Regions from separate parts of the Paenibacillus sp. FSL F4-0100 genome, predicted to be linked through region 3. Evidence: riboswitches for the same ligand, from Rfam matches in the RefSeq annotation. Region 3 holds a riboswitch; each other region holds the start of a gene.
The links. A riboswitch is a leader RNA that binds a small molecule or an ion and turns the genes downstream of it on or off. The one in region 3 is predicted to bind cyclic di-GMP.

Region 1 (7,691 bases), 3.6 Mb from region 3:
TAATGTATTATTGCCCAGTATAATTAAACGGGATTTCCCAAATAAAATTGGCTCCATGACAGGAGTTTACTCCATTTCAATGAATTTATGTGGAGCAATCGCATCGGGAATCAGTGTACCGCTAGCCATGAACGCAGGGCTAAAATGGCAGGGAGCATTGGGAATATGGGGGATTCTAAGCTTTGTATCGATTCTCTGTTGGTTACCCCAATTAAGAAATCAAACGAAACAAACAGCCAAGACGAGTCAACAGATGGTCAGCAACGATGTGAATGTTTGGCGATCCCCGCTTGCCTGGCAAGTAACCTTGTTTATGGGTATACAGTCCATGGTTTTCTATGTGCTGATCGCATGGTTGCCTGAAATTTTAAAGCAGCAAGGAATTGACTCCAATCAATCAGGATGGTACCTCTCGATCATGCAGTTAGCTATGCTTCCATTTACCTTTATTGTCCCCGTTATTGCTGGACGTATGTCTAGCCAACGTTTGTTAGTGGTCATCACAACCATCTTGCTTTTGACGGGGACGCTCGGACTTCTTTACGGCAGTTCCAATGTCATTCTGTTGTGGATCATCATACTCGGAATTGGTGGAGGTTTCGCCTTTAGCTTGGCCATGATGTTTTTCGGGTTACGTACTGAAAATGCGCATCAAGCAGCGGAACTGTCTGGCATGGCGCAATCGATTGGATATCTTCTTGCCGCAATCGGTCCTGCCCTTATAGGATACCTGCATGATGCGACAAATAGTTGGAACCTGCCACTTTTCATTCTGCTTGGCGCTTCGGTTTTACTCTTTTTAGTCGGTATTGGAGCAGCAAGAAACCGTTTTGTAGGCAGCCGAAATAGCTACGAGCTGCAACGGAAAGGACGATAAATATGTTTGACAAAATTATTGTGGCCATTGATAAAGCTGAAATAACGAACAAACTCCTCGATGCAACCATTGAAATAGCCCGAAACAAACAAACTCAAGTTACCTTGGTTAATGTCAGCCAGGAATATGTGTCGAATGGCATGACATATGTACCAGAGAATTTCTTGGAAGAAATATTGAACGAAATGGAGAAAGCGAGTTTGGAACAGTTGCAACAAGCCAAATCTAAATTAAAATCTGCAGGGATCAATCCGGAAACAGTTCATCTTAAGGGAGATCCTGCACATGAAATATTAAATTATGCAAGGGATACCGAGCAGCAACTTATTATTATCGGAAGCCGTGGGCTAAGGGGCATAAAAGAAATGATGCTAGGAAGTGTCAGCCACAAGGTTTCGCAGCTATCAAGTTGTCCAGTCCTCATTGTACATTAACTCCTTTACGGAACTGCAGAAATGATGCATTGTTATACTAACGGGGAACGTTATAGATGAATCATACAGCGGCATTCTAGGATATTTGTGTCCTACAATGCCGCTGTTTCTGTATCCCTTTTGATTACTTGTCCGATTAGATGGTTATCTAATGTCTGGTGCGATTGCTCCTTATTAAGGTAACGGGCAGGATAGTTCGAATCATAATCGACCTCCAGACCGCTTTTGTCAGACGACAAAGCACATAATAAGCAGGGAGCAAACCACCGACAACACTGCTCCCTGTTTTGATGGCATTCGGCTAGAGCAATCGACTGCTTTTTACAAGCAATTTGGTAGGATTGTCGCTTACTTGTTTTTAATTTTAACCCATCCCTAGAAGGTCCTTAACGACTATGTTAAATTCTTTAACCAGGCAGCAAGTGCCTCGCCAATTTCTTGAGGCGAATCTTCCTGGGGATAATGATGTCCACGTACGGTGATCTCCGTTTGCATTGGCTAATTACGACAAAACTCAACATGAGATGTCGGCAAAGTGCCCGGATCACAGTTGACAAAGAGTTTCGGGACGGAGCTCTCTGCCAGAATCGCCCATACCTATGAGGTCAGGAGCAATGCAACGACCGAAATCTTGAGCATAAGGAAGAATTTCACGCCAGAGATAAGAGGAAGTAGGGTTGCCATGTAGGAAGACAATCGGATCGCCACTTCCTTCGTCTACGTAGGACATCTCTAGACCAAGCACTCGCTGATGCTTTTTTTCATAGGGAAAAGATGGTTTAACCATTCAGAATCTCACCTTTCATTTATTAGATTGTTATATGTAAATGATTGTACTGATGAATGCAAGCACATACTTTCATTTGTATTACAAGAAAAGCTCCCTCGGAGCTACTCTTATAGAAACAAATAATTAAGGGCTAAGTGCCTTAGTAAATACATTTACACTTTCTTCAATAAATTCGTCCAGCGTATCTTCTGAGACCGCTTGTTTGGCATTTAGTCCACTGATGAAAGCCCTGTAATTCATCCACATAAACGATAATGCTTGGATTTCAGGATTTGAGGAGACCACTTTGCCTTCTGATGACATTGTAGTTAGATAATCAGTGAGCAAATTTTTCAAGTGTTTCGGGTTGCGCGAAGCATCTTGTAACAGAGAAGAGCGCAGCACCAACTGAATCTAGTGCTCCATCGACCACGATTCCAGCTGTCCAGGAAAGTCCGGAAACGGAAGCTCCTCCAGCAGCAAGATAGACCCCACATCATGGGCATTGATGGGCGCGGCCAACGTTCATTGTGGCGAGCATGATGCTGCTGATGACGATCAGTGCATGCGGAGGACCGCAGGACCCGGCAGCGAATCAGGTGAATCGATTGTTAGTGGGCGACTATAAGATTGACAGGATCCTGAAGGAAATTACTCATCATGGACAGGACCGTAACGGGCTAGTTTAACAACAGCTGCATACCATCTCCCTACAGGAGATGATTCCGATGGTTGTGAAAATTAGTGCTGTGTTTCGAGTGCTCCACTCTTCGGAAGCGAGATCTCGTTACCAGTTATAACGTACTAATAACTTTGGTTTTTTTGTCCCGTATTACAAGAGACAAAAGTATTGGATCCAATGATATCCGTAGTCGTAGTTAGGACAATGGATATAGGGGTGAAGTTGAAAAATAGAACTATTGCCTTAATTATCCATAACCCAATATCCAAGTAATAATAGAAGAATACGCAGGGATAGGAGACTGATAATACTGAATCTATTAGAGTAATGGCGTAATTTTGTGGAATTCTGCCAGGGACAAAAATGTGTGTATGTCTCTGTTCTTAATCGATTTTTGTTTGTAAAAACGTATCCTGCTTTTTTGAATAATATAGTTTTAATAGGTAGTTAAGTGAAGTTAAGTGAAGTAGAGTGAAGTCGACGAAAAGCAAAAATTAGTAAAGATTAACTATCATGTCCTAGAGTTACATGATGGTTATCTATATCATCAAAACAATTCTAGAAAGACAATATTGAACAAAAGACCTATCGATTTTCATTTGGAAACAAGATACAGTAATTGTAAAACGAATACATAATATGAACACGATTTACAATTTAATGCTAGTTTTGTACGACAATAGCAAACCCACCGAAAGGTGGCGACGCAAAGCTATAGGGGCTAATGCGGGATCTACTGTGATCGCGATGCCAGCCAGTTGCCGAATACGACGGGAGACCTCCGTTTTATTCATTTGAAGAAAGGGGGTTTTTTGACGTTCCAAAAAACAAAGGCGAGCTTCGCTGTAAGAAGAAACTAAGTTTGGGGCTATACGAGGCCATAGTCATATTGGCTCAGGAGGGGGGATACTTCTTCATCGCAGAATGCGAAGAGGATTCTTCTGTTCGTTATCAATCAGACATTAATGAATCGATAATCCGGGAGTTGATGGTCATGGAACAAACGACATGTGAAGTATCAATTGACGAATTTCCGTGGGGGGGATGGACCAACGATGAAGGAAGCCGGGTTAGTTTTTGCCTTGATTCTGCAACGACCCGAAAACTCTATCAACTTGCGTTCAATTTCGGAATAACTGTGGATATGGCACTAATGGCTTGTTATGCGATCCTGCTTGCCAAATATACCGGCGAGGATGACCCTGTAATTGGGTATTCGTTGGAAAGCCAGATGCTTCCTATACGATACTCTCCTACTGTACATAAGCCATTAGATAAGTTTCTGATAGAAGTCAAGCATACCACGATGCAAGCACTCGAAGATCGGAATATGCGTAAGAATCTGAGCGGCAATCCGTTCATCAAAGCGGCGTTTACTTGGCAAAACGCCAATACTACTCCTTTGAAATCTGATCAGTTGGGGACGTTTGAGCTTGCTTTGACGGCTTTTAAGAAGGAATCTCTCATGATACACCTTGATTACGCGACCCGCTTGTATAGAAAGGAAACGATTGAGCAGATGGGCGACCACTTGAGCCGTATTGTGCAGGAAGTAGCCGATTTTCCCGAGAAAGTGATTGCCGATATACGTTTGTTGTCCGAAGAAGAGGAGAGACAGATTCAGGCTTTCAGCGGAATTAAGACGGACTATCCTTCCGGCAAAACGGTCCATTACTTGTTTGAGGAACAGGTCAGCTTAACCCCCGATCGCCCAGCGGTCATGACCGAGGACCATCAGATATCCTATCGGGAATTGAACGAACACGCGAATCAGCTTGCAAAAGCACTACAGGATCACGGCGTAAAGCCGGAGAGCGTCGTTGGCATTGTCGCGGATCGGTCTGTCAGTATGATCGTCGGGCTTACAGCCATATTGAAGGCGGGCGGCGCTTATATGCCCATCGAAGCCGATTCTTCGTGCGAACGACTCGAATATATGCTCGAGGACAGTCGGGCGGGATTTTTGCTGGCCCCTTCCAGTTGGAAGCCTGACTTTGCATTTGAAGGAAAAGTAATTTATTGGGACAACGCGCAGCTTTATCTTGACAGCTGTCCCCATACGATATCTGAAGTAACCTCGCAAAGTCTAGCGTATATCATCTATACTTCTGGATCAACGGGGACAGCGAAAGGTGTCATGGTTGAACATTGCAACATCGTAAGACTGGTCAAGAAGACCAATTATTTCAATTTTTCCGTGGATCATCGAATTTTGCAAACCGGCGCAATTGCATTCGATGCGTCAACCTTTGAAATTTGGGGATCCCTTTTGAACGGATCTACCTTGTTTTTGATGAAGAACAAGGATCTATTAGACATTCACAAATTGAAGGAAACCATCATCGGCTACCGCATCACGGCTTGGTTTCTGACTACGGCTTTGTTCCATAATCTGGCCGAACAGGATCCTGACGTCTTTTGTACGTTGAACACCTTGCTAATCGGCGGAGAAGCGTTATCGCCGAAGCACGTAAACGCCGTAAGTAAGACCTGTCCCGATCTGCGGATGGTCAATATATACGGTCCGACGGAAAACACGACATTCTCCACTTATTTCCCGATCGAACGTGAATTCGAATCCGCCATTCCGATTGGCAGACCAATATGCAATTCCTCCGCTTATATTCTTGATAAACAGTTGAAGCTTCAGCCCATCGGAGTAGTGGGAGAGCTTTGCGTCGGAGGGGACGGTGTCGCGCGGGGGTATTTAAACCAGCTGGAATTGACAGAAGCCAAGTTTGTGGAACATCCGCTCCTCGGGGAAAGGTTATATCGAACGGGGGATATGGCCCTGTGGCTGCCGGATGGCAATATCGAAATTATCGGGCGAATCGACGATCAAGTGAAGATCAGAGGGTATCGCGTGGAACCGAGAGAAATCGAGACTCGACTGCTGGAACACAACGGAATCTTGAAAGTCGCGGTAGCCGTCAAAGCCGACGAGAGTGGCAATCCGATAATATGCGCGTATTTTGTTGCGAAACAGGTTTTGTCCGAAACGGATGTCAAGGCGTATTTAGCCCGAAATTTGCCTGAATATTTCCTGCCCTCTCTTGTGGTACAGATGGAAAGTTTGCCGCTTACCCCTAACGGGAAAGTCGATAAAAAAGCTCTGCCGGACCCTGATCTTCTTCGTCCGATGCTTGTCAACTGAGACGAACCGCTAAACGAAACGCAGCAAATGCTCAAAAGGATCTGACTGGACAAGGATGCCGAGAGAATCGAGAACGCATTTGACTCATAATTAATGTCGGAAGACAAGAACGTAGTCTCATTAAAATCCGCTTTAAAAGCGGATTATTTATTTATGTCAAGTTATTGTCATTAATTGATGACAAGAATCTGACCCCATTCCCGAAAGAGTAGTAGTCCTCAAATGCATCGACAGCGTTGAAGGACGTGCACGGTGATCTGTACCAGAAGTATGGCTAAATTTATTAATGAAATTCCTTGTGGCGCATATGTTTGAATTTATGGGCTAAGGAAATGCAAGAAAGGTGCATGAGGATTTTATGAAAGAAATTTGCGTGTAACGAAACATAGCTACATCTTTTACGTATATCCATTCAGTTTCATACTTTAACAGAGAAGACGATAGAGAAATCTATAGACTATCGTAGAGGTCACGTGTATGTTGGTTTTTAAGCACGCCTGTTATGATGGGGGTGGCAAAAGGTGCAGCACATACAGCGATTGAAGGCAATGGTGGCAATCATAGGGGGTACTTGACGGCTTGGATGAGATATCGGCTGCTTGATGATCAGGAAGCCATGAAGGCATTTCATGGGGATTCTTCCGAGATGATGAATAATACAAATTGGGTGGACGTTATACAAGCAAATATGGATGATACTACATTCGTTCATCCATAACAAAAAGACGGCATGTTTGGTGATATCCCATGTGGTAGACAACGAAAAAAAGACATCTGGTAAGATGTACTTAGACGTTAGTGTCGGAGGACAAAACATTGTCCCATTGAAAGTCGCTATCTTAGCGGCTTTTTTTTTAGGGGTACAAGTTCTTGTCTTGAGCCGAGGACAAGAACTTGGTCCGATTACCGATTTGACACATATCTTATTAAAATTCTACAGCTATTTCATTAAGCTAACGAGCAGAATTGCGAATCTTCCATTATTTGGTGTAGTATATGAAGTGAAAAGGACGGGACGAACGGATATAGAGTGAAGAGTGAGAAAGGAGCGAAAACGTGAGGATGTATTCTAAAAGCAATAGAATATTAATTGGTGTGGTTTTTATAGTTTGTATAGTAGGAGGTGTAATGGTATTCCAAAGCACATATGCTAAAAGTACGACTAATCAAAGCCAAACAAATTCTCCTAACTATCCTAAAAATATAAATGGACAGACATACGGTTCTAGCTCAGATGCTACTTCTCCAGAAACGGAACCTGAATTAATCAGTGCTACAGGTGTGGATGGTACTGCAGGATATGTGCTAAAAAAAGACTTAGACGGTGAACTACCAAAATCACCCGAGGAAGCCATTGCAATACAGAACAGTAGATCACCAGATGGTCGTGATATTCCGCTGTTTGATGTTAATGGTGAAACTGTAATTGGTGTGTTTCATGTTGGAGGATAGTAATAAAAAGGATGTTAAGTGTTACGCCTCCACAATTCATGAACACCGCTCTGTCCGTCAGGGAAGAGTCCAGTTGAAAAATTACGTAAAACTGAGGGGGATATGCCAGGAAATTCGCTATTTTAGCGGCTTTTTTGTTTTATCGGTACAAGTTATTGTCCCGATTGCGTAATGTTTAATATTTCCACCTGCGGAGCACTAAATCAATCCCGATTACCAAATAGTTACTTTATTTCTCGGCGTCATCCGTGAGATTGAATAATACGTCGTTTACGTGAGCCGTGTCGTGATGCTCGTGGTAGACTGCGATTTTATCGCCTCGG
Region 2 (7,691 bases), 1.7 Mb from region 3:
GGTAAAAAGCAATCCGGTTCCCGCATCGAAGCCGAAATGCTCGCGTATACGATGGAAGCGGATTTAGACGTAGGTGCCGAGTATATCATCGTTGAAGCGCGCGAGTCAGGACTAGGTATCGGTATTTTCGATAAGCATGGCGAGTGCCAGGAAGAAATGATAAATACTATCATCGACTACGTGTCGGATGCAAGAAAGCTGATTTGGGAGGCACCTCTTAAGGAGCAGCAAGCGATGCTTCTCCGCAAATTGGGATCTAATGTGCATTTGGGGAATATCCAACCCACCGAAGTGCTTTCCCTTGAAACGATGCGCCGGGGACTTCGTCAAGATACGTTTGAACTCGGGGTGAGAGAGAAACATACGGATGGATTTTGTTACGTGATTTAAACATAGACCAAACCACAAGAGAATGATAATTACTAGAAGTGCGTGTTCAAAAAGGTCGATTTTCAGCACCGAGAAGGTTGGATGAAGCTAGGGACGTCAGGAGCGGAGCGTACGTTTTGGGTACGTGAGCACCGGAAGGCCCGGCTGAATTCAAGATTCGATGCCGAATTGCTTCCTGATTCGCTTCGTGATCAAAAGCGGACTTTTTGAACAACCTCTAGAGGGCTGTCTATGGATATCTCCAGAGTCAGCCTATACATATTTTCGTTGAAGAGACCGATCCCGGTAATCCCCTTCAGGGAACAAGCATACACTAAACAAGCAGGACTGGCTTGTTACTCTAATCTATGAAGGATGATTCCGTGTGAATTTACAGATCATGCCCGGGCGAAAAAGCCCCTTTTTCTTTCGTCGTATTTCCAAGAAACTCTTCTTCATTACCGCCGGCTCCATCATTCAAGGTTTTGCCATGGCAATGTTCTTGTTTCCTCACGCCATTCCTTCGGGGGGAGGAGCAGGGATCGCGGTTCTTCTGAACCATGTGTTTGAGCTCCCAATGAGTCTCGGACTGTGGTTAGCCAATTTTATTTTCCTCGCCTTTACAGTCCCTTATCTTGACGGTGTCAGTGCCTTCGGGACCATATTTGTTATAACGGTGACGTCCGTTTCCGTTAATTTCTTCGAGGTGTTCTTAGAACCCCCGTTTGGCAACGTATGGATCGATCTTCTATTTGGCTCGGTTATTCTCGGAACAGGTGTCGCCATCCTCATAAAGCAGAGGGTATCGAACGGGGGAATCGGTTATGTTGCCTTAGCCATTTATAAGTATAAAAGAATCAACCCCGGTACCTCATTGTTCTGGATGAATGGAATCATATTCGCCTTCACTGCCTATGTGATCGATTGGAAAATTATTATCCTTGCAGTTGTATGCCAGTGGATATCGACCCGGATCATTAACTGGATTCATCAGTTTCCTCCTCCTAAGTCGATCTATGAACCCGCTTGGCGCAAAAAGTGATTCTGTGTACGGACATAAGAGTGATTGACAAATATAACAAAAATATGGAAATTTGGGTCGTGCGGCCTATATTAAATGAAAAACAATGTAAGTTATAGTTTGAATATGTCATAACATGTTTGAATATTCGACAAATTCACACTTCGTAGTACGATAATAGCAAACCCACTGAAAAGTGGCGACGCAAAGCTACAGGGGCTAATGTGGAGCTACTTAAGACCGCGATGCCAGCCAGTTGCCGAATACGACGGAAGCCTCCGTCTGTTTTGTTGTGGTTATCATAATGGATGGGGTTTTTTTATTTTTCGCTAGGAGCTGCCGAATGCAGCCGCGGCGATGAATAGGAGATCGATTCCATTATTAATCGCTTATTCTTACAAGGGAAGAAGGGAAAATAATGGGTCAAAGAACACTGGTAGAAGCAAACAATCATTTTCCTAATATCCTCAGTATGACTGAAATAAAAGAAAGGTTGATTGAACGGAAAGAAATTCTTTATTTGCTCCAAGAGGAAACAAGGAATATGAACGATTTGCTGTCTATACCCTATTTATTTGTTATAACAGATATGGATGGAACCGTCATCGATTATTGCGGAACAGGTTCGTTAAAAAGTTTTCTCGAGAGAAATAATATGAAAAGTGGGACCTCATTGGCAATGGAAGACGCAGGAAATAATGCCATTTCATTATCCATGGAACAACAAACGCTTTCTGTCGTAGTTGGGGCCGAGCATAGTAATCGCTTGTTTTCAGAATTGGCGTGTGTTTGTACTCCCATTCGAATAAAAAATGTGATCATAGGCTACCTTGGCCTTAGTTTTCATTATTTACACGAGGTTACATTTGCCATACCACTCATTGAACACTTGGCCAAGAATATTGAAGAAAAGTTACCTCAAAAGGATCCCATTCTGCAGAGGGAATTGATCTATTCTCACTTTCACCAATATGAATTAACGAATCGAGAGAAAGAAATAGCATATGGGTGGCTGGAGAATAAAAATGTACCTGAAATTGCTGATATTTATGGTATTAGTCAAAGTACGGTTCGTACTTTTATTAAAAAGATATATGCAAAAACGAGAGTCAACCATAAAGGAGCATTTCTTAAAAAATTTACATAACCGTCATAAAAATTCTTAAGACAAAGATTACCCAATTCTGGGTATTTTTTTTGTTTACGTCGAATTTTATAATGATAAGTAGCTGTAGCTTTAAGCTGATTCGCGTTATCGATAAGATGAGAGATTCAATTCTTATGGTTTGAAAAAGTTTGTCCCAGGAACTGTGGCAACGGTCATCAATCACTTGTTACGACGGGGGTGGGTGAACAAGATGATTTCTATCGAGAGCGAGCTCGAACAAGTAGCGAAAAAACTCGAACTTCTACGAAGAGAACTTGAGCGAGTGGCCAGCAGTTTCGAATTGGTGCATCGAGATGTTGTCGCCATTTCACAGTCGTTGGATAAGCTGATTGTTCGTTACATGCAATTAAAAAACCAAGAAGAATATATCAAAAGAAAGTAGATCTTCTTCATAAGAAGATATCTACTTGGGCGGTGAAACAAACGGATTAAGATTTACTAAGGCAAGAAGCAAAAAAAAGATGACCTCCGAAATTTGGAGGTCATCTTTTTTTTTTGCTCGTGGACTGTCCTCATGAATCCATTACCAACACCCGAAGGGAGGTGCGGCGGAGGATTCGTGAAGCCAACCAGCAGCCGCTGACGGCAATAGCAAGCGCGATCAGAGCCAGCCCAATGGCCAGCGGCCATTCCATGATGAGTGGCAGCTTGACAATACCGTAGGTAGAGAGCAGACCGCGCAGCACGGCTGGCAATGCGTAGACACCGCAAGCGATGCCAACAAGTGCACCAAGCGCAGCCAGTCCGGCAATGCCACTTGTCAAGGCACGACGGATATCGGTTGCTGTCAGGCCGAGCGAGGCATAGATCCCATATGTTTTCGTTTCCTTACGAATATGCAGACGGCAAGTCGTATAAACAATAAGACAAGTGACAGCCATGAACAGAAGAGCCAGCATACTCATCGGAATGAGCAAAACCGCCGCAGCTTCTTTGAATACGGAATCGAGCAGCACTTCCTGCTTCAGCGCTTGGATGGAAGGGCCGTAACGCTCGTTCAGCTGCTGTACAAGCGCATCGCTATCGGTTTTGCTCTTCAGCTGAATAAACCCGGCGTCCGGATGCAACTGCTCCACAAGGTCCGAGGTGACCCTGGCGACGTTCGACAAATTGGAAATAGACTGAAAGGTGCCGGTGATCAGCAATTGCTGCGGTTTTCCTTCAATGTAGATCGTGAGTATGTCGCCGATATCTTTGTCCAACTTACGCGCAATATTGATTCCGATAGAAACTTCATTAGGCAGTGCAGGATTACGGCCCGCAAGCGAGGCAAATCCCATCTCGTCCATGCTGCCTTCCACGACCGTCAAAGGGAGGCTAAACGTCTGTTGATGATCGCTATCCCCTTCGACATCCGCGATGACGCCGGTGGCGGCCCCAGACCAGTTTAGACTGAGAACCCGAGGGTCGTTTTGGATATAGGCTTGCATTTCTGCCCGATCCATACCTTCCGCATGGATAACCATAATGGCGATATCCGCATCGTCATAACCCCACTGGGCCGACGTTTCACCAATGCGATAGACACTGGTTACTAGCACGGCGCCAAAGACGAGCACAGCCACCGTGATGCTCATTAGCAGAAAGATCAGTGCTGCGCTTTTTTTGTTGCCGCTCACATGCTTCCAGCCGATGACCGTGGGTACGGACCATCGGTCCAGTAGTCTTATGCGGGCACCATGCAGATGGGTACGACTATGCGAGGATTCCGACATGCCGTAACGGATCGCTTGAATGGGCTCAATATGGCGTGTCTTAGCAGCATAAACAAGGACGCATAGAAGGATGATGAGCAGCAGGCCGCAGCCGGTCCAGATCGCAACATCTGCTGCTTGTACGGGAACAGGTGCTGTATCGGATTTGAGAAAAGACAGGGAATTCTGGATGATGACATCTGAAAGGAGGCGACTTGCAATCAGTGCTGGGACCAAGGCGACAATCGCCATTAAACCGTATTGCAGCAAGTAGGTACCGATGATGCGTTCGGAAGTCATGCCGATCGATTTGAGAATGCCGATGGTGCGATAATTGGCAAGGATCGTGTCCGTGATCGTAAAGCCGATCGTAAGCAAAGCGACGAGGATCATGATCAGCCCGAGGAAACTCATGACAAAGCCGATCACCTTGTTCATGATAAAGTAAAAGGCCGACAATTCGGCAAACGAAACGCGTTCCTCCAAAAACGGCGATCCGAGCGCCTGCTCAAAGCGCTGCCAGTACTCCCCGCTTTGTTCGGGATACGCATAGCGAAGCGATAACATGTATTGCTCCGGAGTGGACAAGCTACCCATGGTTGACCGGTAGTCGGCATCGTTCATCCAGATGCGGGCAGTGGTCGAGAAAGGACCGCCATGGGATAAGTCGATGACAATGGCGCCAATCGTGAAATGTACTGGTGCAGTCCCTGAGGTGAACGTCAATTCATCACCGATGTGCATGTTGTATTTGTAGGCAAGCGAGGTGGGTATCCAGATCTCGCCGGCTTCCGGAACGGTCAGATGCTCAGGGCCTGTACCGGGAAGAGGATTGTTGACCCCGTGCGGCATCGGAGGCGTATTGATCATATACAGATAAAGATTGGGCAATTCTTTTCCGTTATAGACCAGTCCCGTCCATGGCTTATAAGGGACTAAGCTGGATGCGGTTACTCCGTCTTGGCTTGACCACCAATCGGCTACCATTTGTTTGTCATGCAACCCGCGGGTCATATTGATGACTTCATGGGCACCCTGAGCAGCCGTATGGCGATCGTTGAATACATTTTCCGTATTCATCAAGACCGTAAATGCGGTGCTGACTAGTAGGGCAGATAGGGCAATAAGCAATGCGATCAGCGTGTTTTGCATTTTTCTTTTGCGCAGGTTGCCCCAGCAGAGTGTTAATATGGCTCGCATCCCAGACTACCTCCTCCCGGTGACATAAGCAAAGATCATCGCTTCCCGCTCGGAGGCTTGCTCTGGACTGTAGGGTCCCATATCCAGCGTGCCCCCGATCTTGCCATCTCGAATATAGATGAGGCGATTGCCGCGGCAGGCTGCCTTCATGTCGTGGGTGACCATGACAATCGATTGACCTTCCGCGTGCATCTGGCTCAATATATCAAGCACCGTAACGCCTTGCTCGTAGTTCAGGCTGCCGGTAGGCTCATCGGCGAAGATGATGTCCGGGTTATTGATGAGCGCCCTGGCGATTGCCGCCCGCTGCTGCTGTCCTCCGGATACTTGGGAAGGCAGCCGGTTGCTCTGTTTATCGAGGGACAGATTGACCATTAAGTCATGTGTCCTTTGCCGTACTTGTTCCTTGTCCTGATTAGCGATATATCCAGGGAGGGCAATGTTATCGAATAGCGACAGATCCGGTACAAGGTTGCTGTTTTGATAGATAAAGCCGATCTGATTCGCCCGAAAGCGTGCAAGCTCCTTGGCTGAAAATTGATCAAGGCGCTGTCCCTGCAGACAGACTTCTCCGGCTGTCACATCATCAAGTCCGCTGAGCAAGTACAGCAAGGTGGACTTACCCGACCCCGAATCGCCCATGATGACGGTAAAGTCTCCTTCATAAATGGACAGATCGACATTGCGGATGGCATGGTATTGCTCCTTGCCGGTGGTGTATGTTTTGCATAAATTACTAGCTTGCAGCATGACGGTGTTGCTTGAAGGCATATTGTGATCTCCTCTCTTTATCTCCCACTGCCATCAAAGTATAGAGGACGAATCTTGCGCATTTGTTATCAAATTATAAATAAAGTATGACAGGAGTCAGCTAAAGGGGCAGAGTTAAGCAGAAGGTCGTTCCCTGCTGCTGTTGACTGTGAAAAGAGATCGTACCGTCATGCGCTTCCATAATATATTTGCAAATCGACAAACCCAGTCCGACCCCGTGGCGCTCGGCCAGTTGGCCGGCAGTTCGTTGTAAAACGTTACCCTGGTAGTACCGTTCAAAAATAAAAGGCATATCACGCGGGGAAATCCCGCTGCCTGTATCGGAGACGATGATCTGCAGGCAGGATGTTTCCGAGTGTTCTTCAACAGCGAGGCGAATTGTATCCCCGGTTTTGGTATGCTTCAGTGCGTTCGTGACGAGATTGGCAATGACTTGCTCGATCCGTACAGCATCGATTCGGACAAGCACGTTAGGAATCACAGCAGGCTCTTCGCAGCGTACGCCCATTGTTCGGATATAATGGCCCATCACGTTGAAGATAGGCTCCAGCGTTGGAGCGCTGTACTGCTCAATCGGATGTACGGCAATCTGTTCCAGATCACGCAGTGCGTGCAGCAGCAAATCGTCTACGAGCACGGCCATCTTACTCGTATTTGCGTGCACAACTTCAAGATAAGTCATCACACTTGGCAGATCAGGGCAAATCCCTTCGCGAATTGCTTCAATATACGCTTTGATTGTCGCCAGCGGAGTTTTCAAGTCATGAGACAGATTGGATATGAGTTCTTTATGCGACTGGCTGTGTGCAGCTTGCTGGATATGTAAATTACGAATCTCTTCACGCATGAGATCAAATACGGCATAGAGCTCCCCGACCTCATTATTGCTTGTCCATTCGGCACGCTGCTCATAGTCACCTCTCAATATAGCTTCCGCATAAGGCTTGAGTCCGGCAACAGGCTGCACCAGGTCATGCTGCACCCGGCGTCCGATGGAGAAGAATAAATAAAGCAGCGTCAAAAGTGCCAGAGAAAGCATGATCCATGGCAAATAAATAAAGGAGTCGGAGGAGGGCATTGCTGCGGCCAAGGCAGATGCCGGGACCGCAAATTGAGCGTAACCTACAAAGGCTTTGGTGCCCGCATCCCGCAGCGGAAAAGCGAGATGATAGTGGGGCGGTTCGCTGTCAGAAATGCGCAGCGTATAGTCTAGTTCAAAGCGCGGATTGATTGGGCGCTTCGATGAATTTTCGCTATCATAGATCAACGTTCCATCAGGAAGCACAACCTTGAGGCCGCCCCGCGTCTCCTGACTCCAGATTGTTAATTGCCGCCGGATCGGAGCGTCGGTGAGCAGTAATTCCGCATGCTCATTTTCCAAGGTATGGACGATCGGATTCGTCAGTACGCGAATTTGCTTCACAATAGTTGACGGAGCCAGCTGGTTTGAAGGTCCAATAAGAGTAAG
Region 3 (7,691 bases):
ACGGGCGGAACCCTTGCTCGTCGAAAGTGCCACGCTATTCGAGAAAGCAAAAGACGACTTGGAGTTGTCGGGACCTTTTCGGGCCTTGGGATATATTGCGTTAAACCGGCAGAAACCCAGAGAAGCGTTGGCGCTTTTCAAGAGAGGCATCGCCATCTGCCAAACATATCCGGGAACGTGGTTCCTCGCGCGAGGAGTCGAGGGGCTTGCAAGCGCGTTGTGCGGGCTGGGAGAATACCGGGTGGCCGCTACGCTGATCGGAGTCTCCGAGAAATTACGAGCCAATCTTGGCTCCGCGGCCCAGCCCCAGTTTCAATGGATTTACGAGCAGGCGAAACGAACCTGCAGGCTAGAATGCGGCGATGCGCCGTTTAACGAGGCCATTACGATTGGAAGAGGAATGACGAGAGAGCAGGCCGTTTCTTTTGCGTTAGAGGTGTAGGGGCATTCCTTGTTGCGCCGTTTGTCGAGCAACGCTTGGTATTTTCTTCTTCGGCGGCAGCGAGTCGCTGTCCGATTTTAATTCAGCCACTCCGAACTTCCAACACCGCTGGTTTTTATAAAGTTGTTCTTCTCAACTTTCGAAAAGCATGCTTTTTGAAACGGTCAAAAACCCCTATCTTATCCGTCCCAAAATGTACCAAATATTTTTTTGGTACGTTTCATTTCTAAGAGATACATCTTGCGGAACTAAGATCCAAGGCAACTGAAAAGCATGGTAACAAGTATTCTGCCACACAGGGCCACCATCTGTTTCGCCTCCCCCTGTAAAAAGGCTGACATTACCAAGCCCTCTAAAGTAGAGAATTTTAAAGTGGTTTATTGGCGTGGGTGTGATTGAGCAGAAGCTTAAAACGTGGGGAAAGCGGCAGCCGATAAAGTCACGGCGATCATTAGCGAAGGTGAAGCTTGGCGGCCATAGGACCGCCATTTGTTTTCGCCGATAGACCCGTTAAGCTGAACCCTACCATAAGTGACGGCGAAAAATTTCCTTGGTGGGACGCTTGGGAATGTTATAGGCGTAAATAACCCATTTTCCATGTTGTGATACGGATGATCCACCAAGGCCTCTCTTGCTACTTGCTGCGCATAGGAATACCGAGCAAGCGCCCAATTTGTCCTGCGTTAAAAATGGTGGAGCGAAGCTTTAGCTCCGTGTTGCCTGAACTCCTTATAACCATGTTGCATCAGGGCCGTAAAATCAACCGTCCGATGGGGCGTACTTACCCACGTCCGGCTCGAATGCCGCTCCACTCGCCAGGTCCAGCTCTACGTGGGTGGTTCCGCGATCGTCGGTCAGCACGATCATTCGCGACCCGACGACGGGAACGCGGTCGGCGCTGGTGCGCATGTGTGCTGAGACGACACGAGGAGCACCGTCAACGATATAATTTACATCAACCGTGAACATCGGGAAATTGAAGAGCCAACTGTTAGTAAAATTCACGGCGGTCAACGTCCCATTGCATGATGAACCCTCCACGCGGAGTCGCTCGATGTCCGCCTGACGCCGCCGGGCGTGGGCGATAGAGCCGGGCAACCGCAGGAGCGCGATGGCGGCCCAGAGGGCTAAGCTAGCTCCGACGACGGCGCCGAGCTCTGGCGGGATCGTCGGCGATGTCACTATGGCCTCGAGGTCAAAGGGGCGCGATAGGTCGCTTGTCAGCGTCCAGAGCAGGAGGACTCCCGCGACTGCTGCGAGCCCTCCTGCTACCGATAGCGTCGCGAACAGGCCCGCCACCCTGGTCTGTCCGAACTGCTCAATCGATCGCGAGTACACTCCACCGGTCGTACCGATCGCGACGAACAGCAGCAAAACGGCGACGCCCACTGTGACCGGATGACCGAGGAGCATGCTGATCGCCGGTGTCGGCGCCATGCCGAGCAGTGCGCCGAACGGCACGGAGCCTGTCAGCGCCCACAGTGCAGCGGCTGAAAGCAGCCACGGTATCAGCGGAGCCGCGCGTCCGACGCTACGTCCCGGCCGGAGCATAGTCATCCGTCCGTTCTTATCCGTGGTGGAGAACAGCGGCAACGTCTCGATATGTTCTTGCTGCCCGTGCTTCTGCTTACCCTCCGCAGCATCCCTCATCAACGACATCGCCCTCCCGAGGAAGATACTCGCACCCTGAGCGGCGGAGGGGGATTCCCCGCGACGCGGCCGGGACAATCAACTATAAAATGGAGGAGTTTCTTCCCTTTTTCTTCCTCATTATTGAACGTTTTTTTGTAGGTGTTATGATATTCTAGGTGCCGTAATAGAAAGTTCAACTTCCTATTATCTTTGTACTCAGCCATACACAACTTCACCCCCAATATTTCATATCTATATTTTACCACTATAAACCTTGTCTATAGATCAGATGAGTTCGGGTCCGGCGATGTAAGAGTTGATTGGCGGACATGATCGGCCCCTGATACTGGGGGGGGACTATCCTAATATGGGGGTGAATACTCGATTTGGGGGGAATTTAAGCATTTAAAATAGCTCAAAAACCGACCCTAAACTTCCCGTAATACATATCAAAAAGTGATGGATCTTCTTCGGTTAAGCCGAACAATCCAGGAGGGGAAGATTCGGATGTTGAATCTCCAGATTTCAGCCGACCCGGCGGATTAAGTGGGTCCGATGAAACGGATATATTAGGTGAATCTGATAAACCTGGTCCATCCGATACTTCGAATGATTCGGTGAATGTAGAGTCCGGAGACAGTAAAGGCACAGATAACAAGTTGCCGAACACAGCTACGAATATGTACAGCTATTTGCTGGCGAGATGCATCATGCTGCTTGCAGGACTATCCCTCCTAAGAAGAAAAAAAGCATAAAGAAAGTTGACAAACAGCCCCTCAAGGCCGTGACCGCTGCAAGTCAGATAAGGTTGTATAGAAAATGTATAGGAGGAGCTAGTAGACTATAAGTTAATGAAGAAATAAGTAGATTTTTGGCGGATCCGACATGATCGTCCCGAATAAAAAAAATAGTGGTGATCACTTTTCCTAAAATTCTGCAAATAAAAGTAGGTTTCAACAAAGTTGGAGTATCGGGCCTAACCGTCCATTTTTTTCGAAGTATAATCCTAATTACTCAAGTGTTTAAATTCAATACTGTATACATACTCGTACGATAATAGCAAACCCGTTGAAAGGCGGGGACGCAAAGCTTAAGGGGCTAACGGATTTGCTGAAGACGCAAAAGCCAATGCCAGCCAGCTGCCAAATACGACGGAAACCTCCGTCTAGCGCATGCCGCTTTTAGACGGAGGTTTTTATTTCTAGATTGGATCGACATCCTATATGGGGGTGATGATTAGGGGGTTCAGAAATCCCGGTATCGTACTCGTATTGATCGGTTAAAGCGAGGGAAAAGATGATTGTCAGATTGTAGTGAAAAGGAGGACGGATAGAGAGTGTATTTACCAAAAAACAAAATTTGGAAAAAGCAGCTGATGATGCTACTGATATTCGTGCTGGCTGCAGGCAGTTTTTCTAGTGCGCTTGCGCCACGGTCCGCGGCAGCGGCTGGGGATCCGGCAGCACCCGGAGGGGTAGGTAGTAATTTGGTACTGTGGCTTAAAGCCGACGATGCTGCAGCCGATGCGAATAATCAGTTGACCGGTTGGGCAGATAAATCAGTGAGTCCAGTCAACTTTACCTTGAATGTTCCGAGTGGACAAGAAGCTAGAACCCCTAAAATTAATGCAAGCGGGGTAAACTTTAACCCGAGTGTAAAGTTCAACAATCCACCTAGTTCAAGCCATTATGGTGCTTCGGCCAAGCTGGTTGGCGATAAGAATATTACATTCCAATCAGGTTATGCAGTTTATAAGTGGCCTGAATCTGGAGATGCGGGTGCGCTTATTGGATCCACTACAACTAAAGATTATGGTGCCTTGATTTTGGGCGGCTCAGAAAAGTTGTTTGCAGTTGGGACTGGCGGGAACTCTATTTGGCGCAAATTCGGAGTTCCGGACAGAAGCAGATACCAAATTGCCGGCTATGAGATTCAAAACGCCACAAAACACATTGGCAGAGTTGATGGAAAAGAAGTTCCAGTAGGTAGAAATAACCCATTTGGTGAATTTGCATTCACACCTGTAGTTGGTGCGACCCCAGGATCGACAATGAACTGGTATGGCCTTCGCGCAGATGTGGCCGAAATTATTTTATACAGCGGAGAAACGAGTGTAGATGCGGCCAAGATTGAGTCTTATTTGGCATTGAAGTATGGAATTACGCTTAACGGCGGCAAGAGCGACTATATCGCAAGCGACGGTACCACAAAGATGTGGACGGCTGTAGACAATAGCGGCTATGGCAATCGCATAACCGGTATTGGCAAGGATGCAGCAAGCAGTCTGGAGCAGACGCAGTCTCTTTCGCAAGAAGCAGGGGCGCTAGTAACGATTGCACTTGGTGATCAAATTGCAGCTTCTAATAAAGACAATAAAAATGCAATTCCAAACGATAAGTCCTTCCTCACGTTCAGTGATAATGGGGGAACGGGGCAATATACGAAACTTATTACTGATACTAGTTCGTTTCCAAAAGGGTTGAATGAGACAACCAAGCTGATGGATCGAGTATTCAAGGTGCAAAAGAGCAACTGGAAGGATGCAAACATTACCTTGCAGTTGGATAATGAACCCGCTGAAGATTACAAGCTCTTTCTGTTAATCAGTGCAGATGACAAATTTGGACCCGAGGATGAGCTAATAGCGCTGGATGCGACCAACAAGGCTACCTTTAATAGCGCTAAGCTGGCCAACGGAAGTCATTTTACCTTTGTTAAATTTGTAGACAAGAAGCCTCTCCAGGAGAAGATTGCTGAAGAAGCTGCCTTAAAAGAGGCTGATTATTCCAAAGATAGCTGGGAAGCTTACCAGAAAGAGCTGGCAGATGCCAAGAAAGTATTAAATAACCCGGATGCGACGCAGAAGGAAGTCAATGAAGCGCTGGACAAAGTAGCTGAAGCGCAAAATAAACTGGCTGCGGACAAAACGGAACTGGCAAAGAAACGTCAGGAAATTGTTGACGAGAAGCTTGATAAAGAGGATTATTCCAAGGATAGCTGGGCTGCTTTAGAGGAAGCTATGAAGCAGGCTGAGACAGTGCTTAATGATCCGAAGGCGACACAAACAGAAGTCGACGAGATGTTGGAGAAGTTGACAGAAGCACGTGACGGATTGAAGACGGATAAGACGGAGCTTGAAAAAACAGTAAACGAACTAGAGCAAATCATTGACAGTGGCGAACTTAATAAAGGCGATTACACATCAGAAAGTGTGGAAATATTTGATGATGCCTTAAAGCATGCCAAAGAAGTGCTGGGTAATCCGAACGCTACGCAACGGGAAATTGACAATGCGAACAAGGAACTAAAAGAAGCTTATGATAATCTGGTCACCAAAGATGCTATTCTTGAGAAGCTGGAGTTGAAGGTGTTCGACGCCCAGGGCGGGAAGGAAATCAAGCTGGAGCCTCCATTCGATGGACACAGATATTTGAACTATCAAGCTACTGTAACGGAGAGTGTCTACAGTGCTGAGCTCTCTTTTGAGGAACTGCATCCGGAAAGCGAGGTTAATGTAACGTTCCATGGGAAAGAAGTTAAGAAATGGGACGATCTGCCGCTTCAGCCGGGCCCTAACGAGATCATCGTAACCGTGGATTTTGAGGGCAAGAAGAACACCTACACCGTGATCATTTATAAAACAGATAAGACCAAGCTTCGCGAGCTTGTTAATCAAATCGAAGACGACAAGGGAACGGGCACGCTGAAAGAAGAAGATTATACGCCGGAAAGCTGGAAAAAGTTCGAGAATTCTTTGACAGCAGCCGAAGAGGTGCTGAAGGACCCGGATGCAACGCAGGAAGAGGTAGACGCAGCGGAAAAAGCATTGCAAGAAGCGTATGATGGCTTGGTCAAAATTCCTGTAGACAAGTCCGAGCTACAACAGAAAGTAGATGAAATCAAAGGTGAGCAGAAGGACGGCAGCTTAAAGGAATCGGATTACACGCCGGAAAGCTGGAAAAAGCTTGAAGATGCATTGACAGCAGCCGAAGAGGTACTTAAGAACCCGGATGCGACGCAACAAGATGTTGACGATGCGAAGAAAGCATTGGAAGAGGCACGTGAAGGTTTGAAAGAAAAGGCTCCAGAGGTAGACAAGTCCGAGCTGCAACAGAAAGTGGATGAAATCAAAGATGAGCAGAAGGACGGCAGCTTAAAGGAATCGGATTACACGCCAGAAAGCTGGAAAAAGCTTGAAGATGCATTGACAGCAGCCGAAGAGGTACTTAAGAACCCGGATGCAACGCAGAAAGAAGTAGACGATGCAAAGAAAGCGTTGGAAGAAGCGCGCAACGGTTTGAAGGAGAAAGAGGCCGAGGTAGACAAGTCCGAGCTGCAACAAAAAGTAGATGAAATCAACGGTAAGCAGAAGGACGGCAGCTTAAAGGAATCGGACTACACACTTGAAAGCTGGAAAAAGCTCGACGATGCGTTGAAAGCAGCCGAAGAAGTGCTTAAAAAACCGGATGCAACGCAGAAAGAAGTAGACGATGCGAAGAAAGCGTTGGAAGACGCATATAAAAACTTAGAACGTGTCTCTACAGGCGGCGGTAATAACGGTTGGTGGCCGCCAGTGACAGTCCCAAATCCTTCCCAGCCTTCCGACATTAAAACAACCGTGAACGGCGAGCAGGGTTCGTTTGCTACCGGCAGCACCAAGAAAGACGGCGACAATGAATTCACCGTTGTCGAAGTGGATAAAGGCAAGCTGGACGACATTTTGTCCCAAGGAAACAACCAGAAGCTGGTGATCCAGGTTCCTGGAGATAAGGACGTTGAGGTAAAAGGCCTGACGGCAGCGGATGTGAAGAAGCTGGCCGACACAGGCTCGACGCTGACGATTGAGGATGAACTGCTAGCGATCTATCCGGTACCGGCGAAGCAGTTGGATCTGGACGCGATTGCGAAGCAATGGAATGGCGCGGAACTGAAAGATATTGCGCTGGACATCACTATCAAACGTGCGCCACAAGCGCTGGCTGACAGCGCCCGCAAGGAAGCGGCGGCAAAAGGTTACGAGTTGCTCGTGAACCCAGTTGATCTGGACCTTACGTTCTCGAAGGACGGCAAAACCGTCCGCGCAGGCCAACTGGACAAGTATGCGGTGAAATATATCGCACTGCCGAAAGACATTGATCCGAACCGGATTACGACGGGTGTCGTGGTGAATCCGGATGGCACAATGTTCCACTTGCCGACAGTCGTAACAAAGATCAACGATCGTTACTTTGCACAAATCAACGATCTGCGCACCTCCGGCACCTACTCGGTGATCTGGAATCCGCAGGACTTTGATGATGTGAAGAAGCATTGGGCGCAAAGCAATGTGAACAATATTGCAGCAAGACTGCAATTGAAAGGAACAGGTAACAATACATTCTCACCGAACCGCAATGTGAACCGTTCCGAATTTGCGGAGATTGTCACATTGGGCATGGGCTTCATGCGACAGGATGTGCCGCAAAACATGTTTAGCGATGTGTCGCAAGCGAAGTGGTACCATAATGCAGTGACGATTGCCCATGAGTTTGACATTGTACGCGGCTATACGGACGGCTTGTTCCGTGGAGAGCGGGAAATTACACGCGAACAAGGCATTGCAATGATCGCTCGTGCC

Region 1: it holds a riboswitch for cyclic di-GMP, as region 3 does, so the genes downstream of both, MHH48_RS18280 (amino acid adenylation domain-containing protein) here and MHH48_RS34540 (S-layer homology domain-containing protein) in region 3, are expected to answer to the same signal.
Region 2: it holds a riboswitch for cyclic di-GMP, as region 3 does, so the genes downstream of both, MHH48_RS26670 (LuxR C-terminal-related transcriptional regulator) here and MHH48_RS34540 (S-layer homology domain-containing protein) in region 3, are expected to answer to the same signal.

What each region holds. Positions count from the first base shown of each region.
Region 1 covers NZ_CP150303.1:4,053,207-4,060,897, reverse strand. Annotated here, with positions in the region: gene MHH48_RS18305 (MFS transporter) at 1-877, shown strand, start outside; gene MHH48_RS18300 (universal stress protein) at 880-1,311, shown strand; gene MHH48_RS18295 (alpha/beta fold hydrolase) at 1,856-2,098, opposite strand; gene MHH48_RS18290 (hypothetical protein) at 2,225-2,488, opposite strand; gene MHH48_RS18285 (hypothetical protein) at 2,611-2,769, shown strand; cyclic di-GMP riboswitch class I at 3,434-3,528, shown strand; gene MHH48_RS18280 (amino acid adenylation domain-containing protein) at 3,757-5,916, shown strand; gene MHH48_RS18275 (hypothetical protein) at 6,979-7,368, shown strand; gene MHH48_RS18270 (hypothetical protein) at 7,598-7,691, opposite strand, start outside.
Region 2 covers NZ_CP150303.1:5,896,330-5,904,020, reverse strand. Annotated here, with positions in the region: gene MHH48_RS26680 (phosphosulfolactate synthase) at 1-390, shown strand, start outside; gene MHH48_RS26675 (YitT family protein) at 770-1,411, shown strand; cyclic di-GMP riboswitch class I at 1,560-1,654, shown strand; gene MHH48_RS26670 (LuxR C-terminal-related transcriptional regulator) at 1,809-2,537, shown strand; gene MHH48_RS26665 (Spo0E family sporulation regulatory protein-aspartic acid phosphatase) at 2,749-2,940, shown strand; gene MHH48_RS26660 (FtsX-like permease family protein) at 3,071-5,452, opposite strand; gene MHH48_RS26655 (ABC transporter ATP-binding protein) at 5,459-6,223, opposite strand; gene MHH48_RS26650 (HAMP domain-containing sensor histidine kinase) at 6,324-7,691, opposite strand, start outside.
Region 3 covers NZ_CP150303.1:7,616,774-7,624,464, reverse strand. Annotated here, with positions in the region: gene MHH48_RS34550 (helix-turn-helix domain-containing protein) at 1-442, shown strand, start outside; gene MHH48_RS34545 (hypothetical protein) at 1,202-2,092, opposite strand; cyclic di-GMP riboswitch class I at 3,123-3,221, shown strand; gene MHH48_RS34540 (S-layer homology domain-containing protein) at 3,411-7,691, shown strand, end outside.